4 regions of the Glutamicibacter sp. M10 genome follow, and region 4 is predicted to be linked to each of the others. Evidence: riboswitches for the same ligand, from Rfam matches in the RefSeq annotation. Region 4 holds a riboswitch; each other region holds the start of a gene.

Region 1 (3,298 bases), 370 kb from region 4:
AGCTCCGCGTGCCCACGGACAAGTGTGGCTGAGACTTCATCAAAGATAAGACCGACACTATCGGTGAACCGGCTGGTCTTATCGGGGATTGGTTGGTTGGTGGAACTCATAGCTGACTCCAAAACATTTAGTTCTTATTAAGCTGTTCAAGCGCTTGGGCTCGTAGTACGTTCTTTTGCACTTTACCCGTTGAAGTACGCGGCAAATCCTGCGGGAAAACGATGGTGCGCGGAACTTTGTAGCCAGCAAGTTTCTGCTTGGCGAAATCGATCAGATCTTGCGCGCTCAAGGTGGAGTCGCTGGCTCGGATCACGTAGGCCACGGGACGTTCGCCCCACTTCTCATCGGCGATGCCAACAACGGCCAGATCCAGTACCTCGGGGTGGGAAGCCAAAGCTTGTTCCACTTCGATGGTTGAGATGTTTTCGCCACCGGAAATGATGATGTCTTTGGCCCTGTCGCGCACCTGAATGTAGCCGTCGGGATGCATGACGCCTAAGTCGCCGGTGTGGAACCATCCGCCGGCAAAGGCCTGTGCGGTTGCTTCTTCGTCTCGGTAATAGCCGATCATGACATTGTTACCGCGCAAGACGATTTCGCCCATAGTCTGGGCATCGGCAGGAACGTCGAACATGTTCTCATCAACAATGCGTGCCGACTCCGCGGTGATCATTCCGACGCCTTGGCGGGCTAGCTTGGCCACGCGTTCGGCCGGCTCTAGCTGATCCCATTCTTCTTGGTATTCGCAGACTGTGTAGGGGCCATACACTTCGGTCAGCCCATAGACGTGAACGACTTCGATGCCCAGTTTCTGCAACTTGGAAATGATGGCCGGGGACGGTGGAGCTCCAGCGGTGGTGATGCGCAGCGGAGCCTGAAGTTGGTGCGCCCGAGTCGAGTCGGCGATGATCGAGCAAACAGTCGGGGCACCGCACAGGTGAGTAGTTCCGAGGTTCTCGATGGCATCCCACACTGCATCTTCACGCACTCCACGCAGGCATAGATGGGTGCCACCAACTGCGGTCACTGCCCAGGGTGTACACCAGCCGTTACAGTGAAACATCGGTAGCGTCCAGAGGTATCGGGTCGCTGAGCTAAGGCCCTGATGGTGCGCTTCACCCAGAGAGTTTAGGTAGCTGCCGCGGTGCGAGTAGAGCACACCCTTGGGCTTTCCCGTGGTCCCCGAGGTGTAGTTCAAGGCGATGGCAGAGCGCTCGTCCGCGATCGCATAGGGCAGTTTCTCGTCGCTGGCGGTAGACAGCAATTGCTCCAAGGTTCCATCAACTTCCACGTTCGGGCGTGGGGAGGTGAACTGGTCGTCGGTGATCTCAATCAGTGCCTGCAGGCCGGGGTTTTCGCGTCGCAGGGTTTTGGTGTTCTCCAGTAATTCGGTATCGGCCAGGAGGAGCTTCGCTCCCGAATGGTCGATGATGTACTGCAGCTCGTGGGCGGAGAGTCGCGTGTTCAGAGCGATGAGCACACCCCCAGCTAGCGGCACGGCGTAGTGAGCCATCAACATCTCAGGAGTATTTGGTGCCAAGACCGCTACTCGGTCACCGGGTTCGATGCGCTCGGCTAGTACTTGAGCAAAACGGTGCACCCGAGTTTCGAATTCTTTGTAGGTATAACTACGAGTCCCATGAATGATGGCGGTCTTGCTGGGGTAGGCCTCGGCCGAGCGTTCAAGGAAACGCAACGGGGTTAGTTCTGAATGGTTGGCCTGAATTTCTACCATGGAGGCATCCTTCACTCATCATCTCTGGCAACGGCGGCAGGCAATGAATGGTGTGACGCATAACACTGCATCTTTTATCGTGGCATGAACCTGAACGCCAGAGAAAGAAACCCGGTTTCATTACGGTGAGCGGCCCCAGAAAAGCGTTGAAGCGGCCTTGGTGACCGAGCTGGGCAGGATGTCATCGATAAGCGGATTGCGTCATGGATCACACATCTTCTGAATAATTGACTGCCAGACACCTCGATATAGGCCTATGCGTCGAATGAATCATTGAATATTGCGATTTACGAAGTGATTTGTTTGACGATACTTCGTCATGACCCATATCGTTTTAAACAGAATCAAGAGCATCAGCTATAAGCCCTGGCTTGCTGATCGGCAACCCTCTCTACGGTAGTGGGGTGCTCCAGGTGAGGATTCGGTTTCGCGCTAAATGGTGTTGAAACAAGTACCGCGCACTGCGTGAATGATCAGTGAGAAGTGGATTCGGGGACGCCGAACCGTTTGCTCGGGTCTCTTCAGCGCCGTGGGCAAGACCAGAAGGAATCGAGCCATGTCATTGAATCGTGAACTTGACCCGCTGACGCTCCGCAAGGTTTTCGCTCAGCACCCCTCAGGCATCGCAGCTCTTTGCGCCGAGATTGACGGTGTAAAAACCGGAATTATCGCTTCGTCGTTCACCGTTGGTGTTTCGTTGGAACCTGCGCTGGTGATGTTTGCAGTACAGAAAACTTCTAACACCTGGCCCAAATTACGCGAAGCTGGCCACATTGGCGTCTCAGTGCTTAGCGACCGCAATGGGGGAGTATGCGCGCAGCTCGCCTCAAAGACCGGCGACCGCTTCCGTGGTGTAGACACTGCCGTCACTGACCAGGGTGCGCTGTTTATCGAAGAATCCACATTGTGGTTGGAGACTTCCATCTACAACGAAGTTGAAGCTGGTGATCACTGGGTCGTCTTCTTGGAAGTGCACGGGCACCACGCCTCCGAACATTCGCCACAGATCTTCCATGATTCACGATTTCATTCAATCCCAGTTCCTGAACTCGTCTAATACTTCAGCTAGCTAGTTGCTCAAACGCTCCGGACGGAACACGCGGTGTTCCACCCGGAGCGTTTTTGCGTGACGGCAGCATTTTGATGATGTGGTGAGTTATCCACGGGGACAAAAGATGCCTTGGGGCAAAGAAATGTGGACGACGTCGTTTTTGAGGGTCAAGTGAACCGCTTAACCTACGGTGACTAAGGGTTTTAGGAGAATCTCACTATCCACAGGGTTATCCACACGCTTGTGGGTGATGTGTGTAGAACTCTGTGCATATCGCTAATAACCCCGAATTCCGGGTGTTTTTGGCTGTTGATAACTCTGCGAAGGGTGCCGCAAGCTTCAACAAAATATTTTTCTGTCCACAGCTGTGTAAACACAAACACCCAAGTCAAAACATATTACCGAATGGTAATAGTTATTAATCCACAGGGTTCTCCCCAGTTAGTGAACAGGGCAGTCCACAAGTCAGGCCATGTTATGCACAGGCGCTGTGGATAACGAGGTTTACGTGA
Region 2 (3,298 bases), 920 kb from region 4:
GGTGGACATGCATGACAAGCCACTTCAGATCGCAACAAAGCTCGGTGCGACCTCAACCCTGCGGGCGGATGATCAAGAGTCCATCGGCAAGGTTAATGCCGACGTGGTGATCGAGGCTAGTGGCAACTACCGTGGTCTGGCCTCGGCAGTACGCGGTGCTACGCGCGGTGGACGAGTAGTCATGGTTGGCCTGCTACCAACCGGTGAGCAGCCAGCACTGATCTCGCTTGTCATCACCCGTGAACTAGAACTCGTCGGTTCATTCCGTTTTAACGACGAAATTGACCACGTTCTTGCTGCCTTGGCCGACGGGTCGTTACGGATCTCGGATGCTGTCACCCACGAGTTCCCAGTGGGCCAAAGTCTTGAAGCCTTTGAAACGGCCAAGGATGCTTCCACCTCGGGCAAGGTCCTACTGGATTTCCTTAGCGAATAATCCATTACTGTAAAACGCACTGCGGTGGCCCTGAAATTCGGGTCACCGCAGTGCGTTTTTTGGTTCAGCTGAGACTAATTATTAGCTTCAACAACGTGCACCGAGGTAGTCACCGGCACCGGGTTGACGAACAAGTCCAATACTGGGCAGTGAGCATCCACAGCCTGGCGTAGTTCTTCATAACGCTCTGCGGATTCAGGACCCGCAATGTGCACCTGCAAGTCCACGGAGGAGAAGCCCGGACGAATTGTTTCATCAATGCCAAACAGGCCACGAACATCAAGCTGGCCATCAGCGGTGATCTGCACATCATCTACTTGGATGCCCAAGTTTTCCGCGTACAGACGGTAAACAACTACTTGGCAGGAAACCAACGCTGCCAAGGCATATTCCACCGGGCTGGCCGCGATGTCGCTGCCTCCCAGTGCAGCTGGTTCATCAACGGTAAAGCTGTGCTTGCCGGCCCTGATGTTACTGGCTACAGAGTCGAATCCTTCGCCGCGAACACTAAAGGTGAGTTGTGCGCTCTGTGGGGCTGCCGAAATGCGTTCACCCCATCCAGTGCCAGCTTCTTGTAAGCGCGCAGAGCGATCTTCGGCCACGGAAAGTTTCTTGGTTGCGGTAGGCATAAGAGGTGTTCTCCCTTTTCTGACGCAAGGGTGCGCCATCGTTTACGCTTCTTGACTCTCAGGATGCGTCGAATCTTCACCTGGGGCACCCGGCACAATGGCTAGAGGGTTGCCGTCCACTCAGCCAGGGCCGTAGTGAGTGGAACTCGTGATTCAGTGATTCATTTTTATCCTTGAGTACCGCTGCGAGTAAAGCATTCGCTTAACTTTTCGTCATTACGAAGCTGTCGGTAACCGTCGATAGGATGGAGGGTAGCAACCGGCTCTATTGCGTACACAACGATTGGCGGATATGGAATACCAGCTGACTATCAAAAACTTGGACTTGGTACTGGACCAGGACACGTTGGAGATTGGTGCGTTCTACTATCAGTCGGGAAAGGTCTCGCACGTTGAACGCCACGTTGAAGCCGGTCTTACTCAAGTGCGCGGACAGGTGCTCGGCGCGCAGGTGAACGCAACCTTCCGATTTGAAGCGCAAGGGATTTCATTTGAAGGTGGTTGCAGCAAACACCCCACCAGTACTCGCTGCGAAGAAGTCGCCGCGTTATTGATTGAAACCATTAACGAAGATGATGAGCCTCTGTACGTTACCGACGGTGCGGGGCGGCCGCATGACTGGCAACGTCAAGCGGTGCCGCAGTGGGAACGTAGTCTTAACCGCCTATTGCCCGTCATCGATGATGAACCGGACGTCGCCCAAGAGCCGCTGGGCCTCATTCTAAAAATCGTTAGCGAACCACGCTACGGTAGCGATGATGCCCTGACCCTTCAGGCTCGCCCGGCGCGACAAGGTACCAAGAGCCCATGGATTCAGACCGGAGTAAGCTGGAAGTCTGTGGCCTTTGACAAGCGGTTCTCCAAAGAACAGCGCCGTGCCATGAGCGAACTAGACCAGCTACGAGAGCAGGCTGAAAAGCAAAAATACGGCTATGTCTGGGATGTTAAAGACTGGATCTCGTTAATGGATCTACCGGGCAAAGATTTGCTCGAAGCCTTCACCGCGCTGCAAGCAGCCGGAGTGCAGATCATCAACGGAAGTAGCAACGCCAAGCCCGCTGTGACCTTCAGCCCTGAGCCGGCCAATGCTTTTGTAGATCTGCGCCGGGGTGAAGATGGCTTGACCATGGAAGGGTTCATTTCCGCGCCTGATCCACAAGATTCACATGTACTCCCTGTCGGAAATCCACCGACTTTTTTGGTGTACTCGGCTAAGCCGTTGACCAAGGCCAAAGACTGGGGACTGGCAGAATTTGCTGAGCCTGTTTCAGCGGAACTTGCCTCTTTTATTGCTTCTGGAGTTCAGTTCGTTCCAGCAGTAGATGTTCCGCGTTTTGAGGAAAAACATCTTGAACGCATGCGCCACTTGGCCCCGCTGAAAAGCGTTGACGTTAGCTATAAAATTCCTGCCCCTGCTCGTCCCGTCCTGCGGCTGGCTGTATCTAGCAGCCCAGAAGTTGTCGCCCTGCGCTATTCGTGGAAGTACCCGTCCAAGGCGCCACGGCAACGTGGCATCGAGAAGGAAATCCTAGCCTCGATCAAGGACAAGCTTGGCGACGACGCTGCCTTGGGACCAGCGAACTCTTCGGGCATTTTTGAAGATCAAGACCTGAGCATGTCTCAGTCCATCGACTTCTTGGTTTATACCCTTCCGCTGCTCGAAGAGCACCCGGACGTATTAATCGAAGCGCAAAACCGTCTGCCAAAGTACCAAATTAATGACGCGCCAGCCACCGTTGCCGTTGAAGCTGGAGAAAGCACCGGAGACTGGTTCGACCTTTCGATTGAAGTCACGATTGATGAGGTCAAGGTACCTTTCCCTCAACTACTCGCAGCGCTGACTCGGCATGAGGACTACCTTGTCTTAGATGATCTGACTGTCATTCCCATCGCCGGTGCTGACTTTGCTCAGCTACGTCAACTGGTTAATGAAGCTGGGGAACTGGGCACAGTTGAAGGCGATACGATTCGCATCCACAAGCTGAGCATCGACTGGTGGCAAGAATTGCTGGACTTGGGCATCATTGAAGCTCAGCACAACGCCTGGCTAGAAACCATGAACGAGCTGACCAGTGGCGAGGAACTTGCGCCCGTAGCTCTGCCAGAAAGTTTCAAAGCGAATTTGCGCCCGTACCAGGAGCAGGGACTGGCCTGGCTGAATTTCTTGCGTACCCACTCACTGGGTGGAGTGCTCGCAGATGACATGGGCTTGGGTAAAACCGTCCAGTTGCTG
Region 3 (3,298 bases), 590 kb from region 4:
CAACCGCGAATTTTTTGACTTCTCCTACCAGCTACTCGATATCCTCTTTGCCTTGGTGCCGGTGCTGCTGGCCCTTTACCTGATGAAGCGCAGCACCGGGCGAGGGGTGCGCGAGATCGGCTTTGACCTACGCACCCCGGGCAAAGATGCGCTCTTTGGTGTTGGCCTGTTCCTGGCCATGGGGCTTGGCACCCTAGGCGTTTATGCAGCCGGCCGAGCACTGGGGATCACCACCGCGATCTCGGCGGCCAACCTAGGGGACTACTGGTGGAGCGTACCGGTGTTGTTACTCTCGGCGGTGCGCCATGCGGTTCTGGAAGAAGTGCTCATGCTCGGCTTCCTGTTCACCTACGCAAAGAAGCTGAACCTAGGATTGTGGACCACGATCATCGGCTCGGCGGTGATCCGCGGCAGTTACCACCTGTACCAAGGAGTGGGGCCGATGATCGGCAATATGCTCATGGGCGTGGTGTTCGGCTGGGTTTATCAAAAGTACGGTCGAGTGATGCCACTGGTGATCGCGCACTTCCTGCTTGATGCCATCGGCTTTGTCGGTTATGCCCTGATCGGTCCGGCGATCGGGATCGGCAACTAAACCCCTAAACTGTAGGCATGCAGATTTCACAGCTGACCGCGCAACAGATAAAACAAGCCGTGGCACTGTGGGAAGCCACCGGGCTGACCCGGCCGTGGAATGATCCATACGCCGATGCGCAGCGTGCCTTAGATACCCCAACTTCCACGGTGCTGGCCGTGATCGAGGAAGACAAAGTTGTTGCCACTGCGATGGTGGGCCACGACGGACACCGTGGCTGGCTCTACTATGTGGCCGTTGATCCGCTCAAGCAGGGTACCGGGCTTGGCAGCACAATGGTTCAGGCCGCAACAAGCTGGCTAGTGGACCGTGGTGTGCCCAAGGTGCAGTTGATGGTGCGTAATGAAAACGCTGCCGTGCTCAATTTCTATGAGCGTCTGGGATTTGTGGACCAAAACGTTGTGGTTCTAGGCAAGCGTCTGGATGCCAGCACATAAAAAGAGGTAGGTGGGGACGCCATTGTCCCCGCCTACCTTTGAAAGATGTTGTTGTTACAGCACAACCGGACCGTTATCGGTTTCGAAGGTCACCGTCATGATTCCCGGGGTACCGTTGGGTGCCTCATAGTCCATGACTACTGGGCCCAGATTCACGTTTTCAGGTTGCCCCAACCATTCCAGCACACGATCACGCGAGCCGGCAATGGTGATCTCGCTGATCGCGCCGCTCGGTTCAAGTGCCTTGGAAGGATGCAGATCCTTAGCTTCTTCGTCCCAGGAAATCAGGTACGGGCACTGCGGGTCGGCGATCAAACCCTTAATGCCGATCTGCTGCCAGGTCAGCTCGCGACCATCGGGGAATTTGCGGTTGCCCGGAACCGACTTGCGGCCCAGCCGTTCTTCGGCGCTGGACAGATCGTCCACCGAAACACACCAGCCCATCCAGCCACCGCCGAGCTCAGAACGCGCTCGCACCGCTTGGCCAAAAGGAGCCTTGTCGCTGGCGGGGTGGTTGAGCACTTCAACCACTTCCAAATACTGACCATGCTTCAACGGGAAGATGACATTACGTGTTCCGAAGCGCGGATGCACGCCTCCCTTAACGAACTCCAAACCCAAGGCCTCGGAGATTCTCTGCGCGGTTGGCAACAACCCATCTGGGCCGCAGGCATAACTTACGTGATCTAACCTCATCATGTGCCCATCATGACAACATGTGATGACAGTCTCTACTTAGGCAAGCCTAATTTTTAATCGGTGATCGAATTCTCTGCACCCAAATCGCGTCTGGCGCGAAATATGACCGATTACTACCCCCTTTGCACTCTCACATTGCAAAAATCTTCGGTTTTCGGGCACACTGGAAGTAGGTCATGAGTCCCAGTAACAAGCCCCGGCTTACTGGGCGGCAACCCTCCAACCGCGGTGGGGTGCCCCGGGTGAAGACCTGGCCCTTAGGAGCAAAAAGCTGCTAAGGACAAGCGCGGGTAACCCTGGAAGTGCCTTCATGAGGATCTTTCTGTCGGTGTCTTCTCAGTGGTCTACCCCAAAAGTCACAGAACTATTTTTGGAGGAAACCATGAGCAATAACTGGTCATTTGAAACCCGTCAGATCCACTCCGGGCAGACCCCAGATCCAACCACCGGTGCCCGGGCACTACCGATCTTCCAGACCACTTCCTTTGTCTTCCCAAGCGCAGAAAGTGCTGCAGCCCGTTTTGCGCTGCAGGAACTGGAACCGATCTACACCCGCATCGGCAACCCCACCACCGACGCAGTAGAAACTCGCATCGCCGATCTAGAAGGCGGCGTGGGCGCGCTGTTGCTGTCCTCCGGACAGGCCGCGACCACCTTGGCCATCCTGAACCTCGCCGAGTCCGGCGATCACCTGGTGGCCAGCCCAAGTTTGTACGGCGGAACCCAGAATCTGCTTAAGCACACGCTTAAGCGTCTGGGCATCGAGGTCAGCTTTGTGGCCGACCCGGATAACCTGCAGGATTGGCGCGACGCGGTGCGCCCAAACACCAAGGCGTTCTTCGGCGAAACCATTTCCAACCCACGCCAAGACGTGCTGGACATCGAAGAAATCGCCAAGATCGCCCATGAAAATGGAGTGCCGCTGCTGGTGGATAACACCCTGGCCACTCCGTACCTGATCCGCCCGATCGAATTTGGGGCTGACATCGTCATCCACTCGGCCACCAAATTCCTGGGCGGTCACGGCAACGCGATCGCCGGGGTGATTGTGGACTCGGGCAACTTTGACTTTGCCAAGGACCCGCAGCGCTTCCCGGGCTTTAACACCCCGGACGAGTCCTACAACGGCCTGGTTTTTGCTCGCGATCTTGGCGTGAACGGCATCCTCGGCGCCAACCTGGCCTACATCCTCAAGACGCGAGTCCAGCTCTTGCGCGATTTGGGTTCAGCGCTGTCACCTTTAACGCGTTCTTGATCGCCCAGGGGCTAGAAACCCTGTCCCTGCGCGTTGAGCGCCACGGTGAAAACGCGCGCGAAGTGGCCAACTGGCTCGAAGCCCGTGATGAAGTGCAGCAGGTCGCCTATGCGGGCCTAGCCTCCTCACCGTGGTTTGAGCGCGCCAAGAAGTACAGCCAGCACGGCGCCGGATCGGTGCTCGCCTTTGAGCTTTCTGGCGGTGCGCCGGCAGGCCAAGCCTTTGTAAACGCCCTTGAGCTGCACTCCCATGTGGCCAACATCGGCGATGTGCGCTCGCTGGCCATCCACCCGGCGTCCACCACCCACGCTC
Region 4 (3,298 bases):
TGGTGACCGTAGCCTTGAGGATTTCGCGGGTAGGGCTGGTAACAAATACTGCTTCAGCGTTCTGTGAGGCGAACTTGATGCCACGTGAAGAAGCGCCGGCCTGGTAGATCACCGGGGTGCGCTGGGTGGACGGCTCAGTGATAGCAATACCGGGCACCTTAAAGTACTTGCCCTCGTGCTCAATATTGTGCACCTTTTCCGGGTCCGTGTAGATCCCGGTTTCCTTGTTGTTCTGAACCGCGTCATCTTCCCACGAGCCTTCAAGCAACTTGTAGACCACTTCGAGGTATTCGTCGGCGTGGTCATAACGCTCGTCGTGTTCCATCTGGTCTTCTTGGCCCATATTGCGGGCGGCCGAAGGCAAGTAACCGGTGACCACGTTCCAACCCACACGACCATCGGTGAGGTGATCCAAGGTAGCCAGACGACGGGCAAAAGCATATGGGTGCTCATAGGCGGTTCCGGCGGTGACGCCGAAGCCCAAGTTTTCAGTTACTGCAGCCATGGCCGAGACCAGCATCATCGGGTCATTAACCGGTGCCTGTGCGCCCGAGCGCAGTGGGGATTCGTTGGTGCCGTTAAAGACATCGTAGGTACCTAGTACGTCGGCAATAAACAGGCCGTCGAACTTACCCTTTTCTAGCACCTTCGCTAGGTGGGTCCAGTAGCCGATGGTGTTGTACGTTGAGGCTTTGTCATCTGGGTGACGCCACAGACCTGGCGACTGGTGCACCACGCAGTTCATGTCGAATGCGTTGAAGAGAATTTCGCGCTTCGTGCTCATAGGTGTTCTCCTTGCCGTGAATCTGTATTGGTGAAATTAGAAATTAGGCGCTTAGGCGCCGTAGTTTTGGTTGTTGCTGTCTTCGCCGGTGACCAAGAGACGTTGAGGCTGAACCGCATTGATTTCGTAGTCCCCCACGATGCGCGCCTTGTACATGGCCGGGTTGTGGGTGGCGATGGTTCGTGCGTTACGCCAGTGCCGATCTAGGTTGCACACAATGCTGGTTGATGAGGCCCCTAAACCGTCAAAGAGTTTGCTGGTTGCTCCGAGCACCAACGGTTGCACGATGGTCTGGGCGCGGTTAGCCGATAGTTCACAGACCGCGTAGCGTTCCTCGTCGTTCAGTCCTGGGTCTACCAGTGCTGCTTCAACTTCTAGTACTGCGCCAATCACTACCGAGTCGACGGCGAAGGACTCTGCTGAGACTTCGCCGACCAGCTGAAGTACCTGTGGTTCGCGGTAGGCCGGAACGCCGGTGCCGGTGGTGAAGATGCGGGTACGGTTCTGGACCGACTGGCGCAGATCGTTCAGCGCGGCGCGGGCAATACCTGCTTGCACTGCGGTGAGGACCAGCTGGTAGATCGCAGCTTCGGAGTCGTTAGTTGCCTGTGGGATAAAACAGTCCACGGGCACCTGATGGAACTCGGTGGTGCCGGTACCGGTCAGCCCCTGACCAAACCCATCCCAATCGTCAAGGATTTTTACGCCACTGCGTTGGGTGGAAACGACGGCAATCTGCCGGCCAGCCTTTTCTGGATGGGCCACTGCCACTGCGGTCCAGTCGGCAAAGATGGTGCCGGTGCAGTAATACTTTTCACCGTCAACTAGCCAGCGGCCCTCAGACTCGGTGACCTTGGTGTTCAGCGTACCTAGTGCGTTGCCGCCACGTTCGGTGTACGCATTGCCGACAATCTGACCGGCAGCAATACGGGTAACCCACTTGTTGCGCAGCTCTTGATCTTCAAGAATCAGAATGCTCTCCACAAAGGCGATGTGTGCTCGCCAGAGCTGGCCAACATGGGAATCAGCCTCGGAAAGTTCAATCAGCAGGCGGAACACGTCAACCAGACGTGCGCCGTAGCCGCCCTCAGAAACTGGAATGCGCAGCGCACCAAAGCGGTCGCGGTTCAGCAGGCCCACCTGTTCAAAGGGAAGCACGCGGTTGCGATCGCGGTCCCTTGCGGTAGACGCGATCTGCGCGAATACCGGACGGAAAATTTCAGCCAAACGGTCATACTGTTCATCCGCGCCCGGACCGGGTGTGACTTTGAGTAGTTGCCGGGTAGGCAGTTGCTCTTCGAAGTCATCTAGTCCCATGGCGCTAGCCTGCGAAGGATCGCTGAGCTGGTTGAAGTCCAAACCGGAAGAGTTCGGCGACTCGCCAAATGACATTGAAGTCCTCAATTCTTTCCATCGGTCCTGGCGGTAGCACCGTCCCGCGATTCGGGTGGTTGCTGCGGCGTCGTCGAGCCAGATCTCTCAGCCGCTCTGGATGGGTTGTCATTCATTTGTAGCCGTAACAAAGCAATCATTCCAAGCCACGAAGTCACATTTCATTGTTCAGACCAGGTGGCTTGACAGTTGCGTTGCACAGTCAATGACGCGTCATATCGAAGATGACTTGGCAAGAATCCCCAACTATCGATTAAACAGCCTTCTAATGAAATAAATAACGAAATAACCCGCGCATGTGACGTAGTTATCGAAGATTTTTCATGTTACGCAAGATTTGCTTTCAAATCGTTCGAAAGCCTGTAATGGACACGTAACCATCCCGAGCGGCCGAGAGATCTGGCTCAGTGACGCCGCAGCAACCACCTATGGATGACACACTCCATAGGCCGGTGCTACCGCCAGGACCGATGGAGATGATCATGGCTCTTAGCCTTGCACTGCCTCAAGCGCACACCTCGACCGCTTTAGACGTGGAATTCAGCAATGTTTCGCGCACCTTCACCACCAAAAGTGAAAGCCGCGCGGTCCTCAGCGATATCAACTTGCAGATCCCCGCGGGCCAAGTTGTTGCGATCCTTGGTGCTAGCGGCTGCGGCAAGTCCACACTGCTTCGCGCGGTCTCCGGGTTGGACCAACCATCCACCGGATCCATCCGTACCGGAAAACGCAACGTAGATGGCATCAACGAACTATGTGCGGTCGCATTTCAGGAACCACGACTACTACCGTGGCGATCGGTCCGAGAAAATATCGCTTTGGGCCTCGCGCCAGGTACCAGCAAGGCCGACGGTGCTGAACTGATTGATGAATTAATCGAGCTGACCGGGCTCAGCCACGCGACAGATCTTCGCCCGCGCGAAATTTCAGGTGGTATGGCTCAGCGCGTCTCGCTGGCTCGTGCCTTGGCACGGCGCCCTGGAGTGCTGCTACTTGATGAACCCTTCGGCGCACTGGACGCTTTGACGCGGCTGAAAATGCAAGATCTATTGCTCTCCATCCATGCTTCCTTCCCCACCACAATTCTTATGGTCACCCACGACGTGGACGAGGCGTTGACCT

Evidence for each region. Region 4 has a riboswitch for S-adenosylmethionine ahead of N6V40_RS01180 (acyl-CoA dehydrogenase family protein). Riboswitches for the same ligand answer to the same signal wherever they lie in the genome.
Region 1: another riboswitch for S-adenosylmethionine. It lies ahead of N6V40_RS02995 (flavin reductase family protein); the one in region 4 lies ahead of N6V40_RS01180 (acyl-CoA dehydrogenase family protein).
Region 2: another riboswitch for S-adenosylmethionine. It lies ahead of N6V40_RS05630 (OsmC family protein); the one in region 4 lies ahead of N6V40_RS01180 (acyl-CoA dehydrogenase family protein).
Region 3: another riboswitch for S-adenosylmethionine. It lies ahead of N6V40_RS15420 (bifunctional o-acetylhomoserine/o-acetylserine sulfhydrylase); the one in region 4 lies ahead of N6V40_RS01180 (acyl-CoA dehydrogenase family protein).

What each region holds. Positions count from the first base shown of each region.
Region 1 is NZ_CP104918.1:602,398-605,695, forward strand. It holds gene N6V40_RS02985 (PaaI family thioesterase) at 1-110, opposite strand, end outside; gene N6V40_RS02990 (long-chain-fatty-acid--CoA ligase) at 128-1,735, opposite strand; SAM riboswitch class IV at 2,078-2,195, shown strand; gene N6V40_RS02995 (flavin reductase family protein) at 2,292-2,792, shown strand.
Region 2 is NZ_CP104918.1:1,153,236-1,156,533, forward strand. It holds gene N6V40_RS05625 (L-idonate 5-dehydrogenase) at 1-436, shown strand, start outside; gene N6V40_RS05630 (OsmC family protein) at 511-1,065, opposite strand; SAM riboswitch class IV at 1,099-1,219, opposite strand; gene N6V40_RS05635 (DEAD/DEAH box helicase) at 1,334-3,298, shown strand, end outside.
Region 3 is NZ_CP104918.1:3,177,130-3,180,427, reverse strand. It holds gene N6V40_RS15435 (CPBP family intramembrane glutamic endopeptidase) at 1-595, shown strand, start outside; gene N6V40_RS15430 (GNAT family acetyltransferase) at 613-1,032, shown strand; gene N6V40_RS15425 (VOC family protein) at 1,087-1,731, opposite strand; SAM riboswitch class IV at 1,904-2,024, shown strand; partial or broken gene N6V40_RS15420 (bifunctional o-acetylhomoserine/o-acetylserine sulfhydrylase) at 2,114-3,298, shown strand, end outside.
Region 4 is NZ_CP104918.1:233,926-237,223, forward strand. It holds gene N6V40_RS01175 (LLM class flavin-dependent oxidoreductase) at 1-784, opposite strand, end outside; gene N6V40_RS01180 (acyl-CoA dehydrogenase family protein) at 836-2,176, opposite strand; SAM riboswitch class I at 2,192-2,283, opposite strand; SAM riboswitch class I at 2,551-2,653, shown strand; gene N6V40_RS01185 (ABC transporter ATP-binding protein) at 2,659-3,298, shown strand, end outside.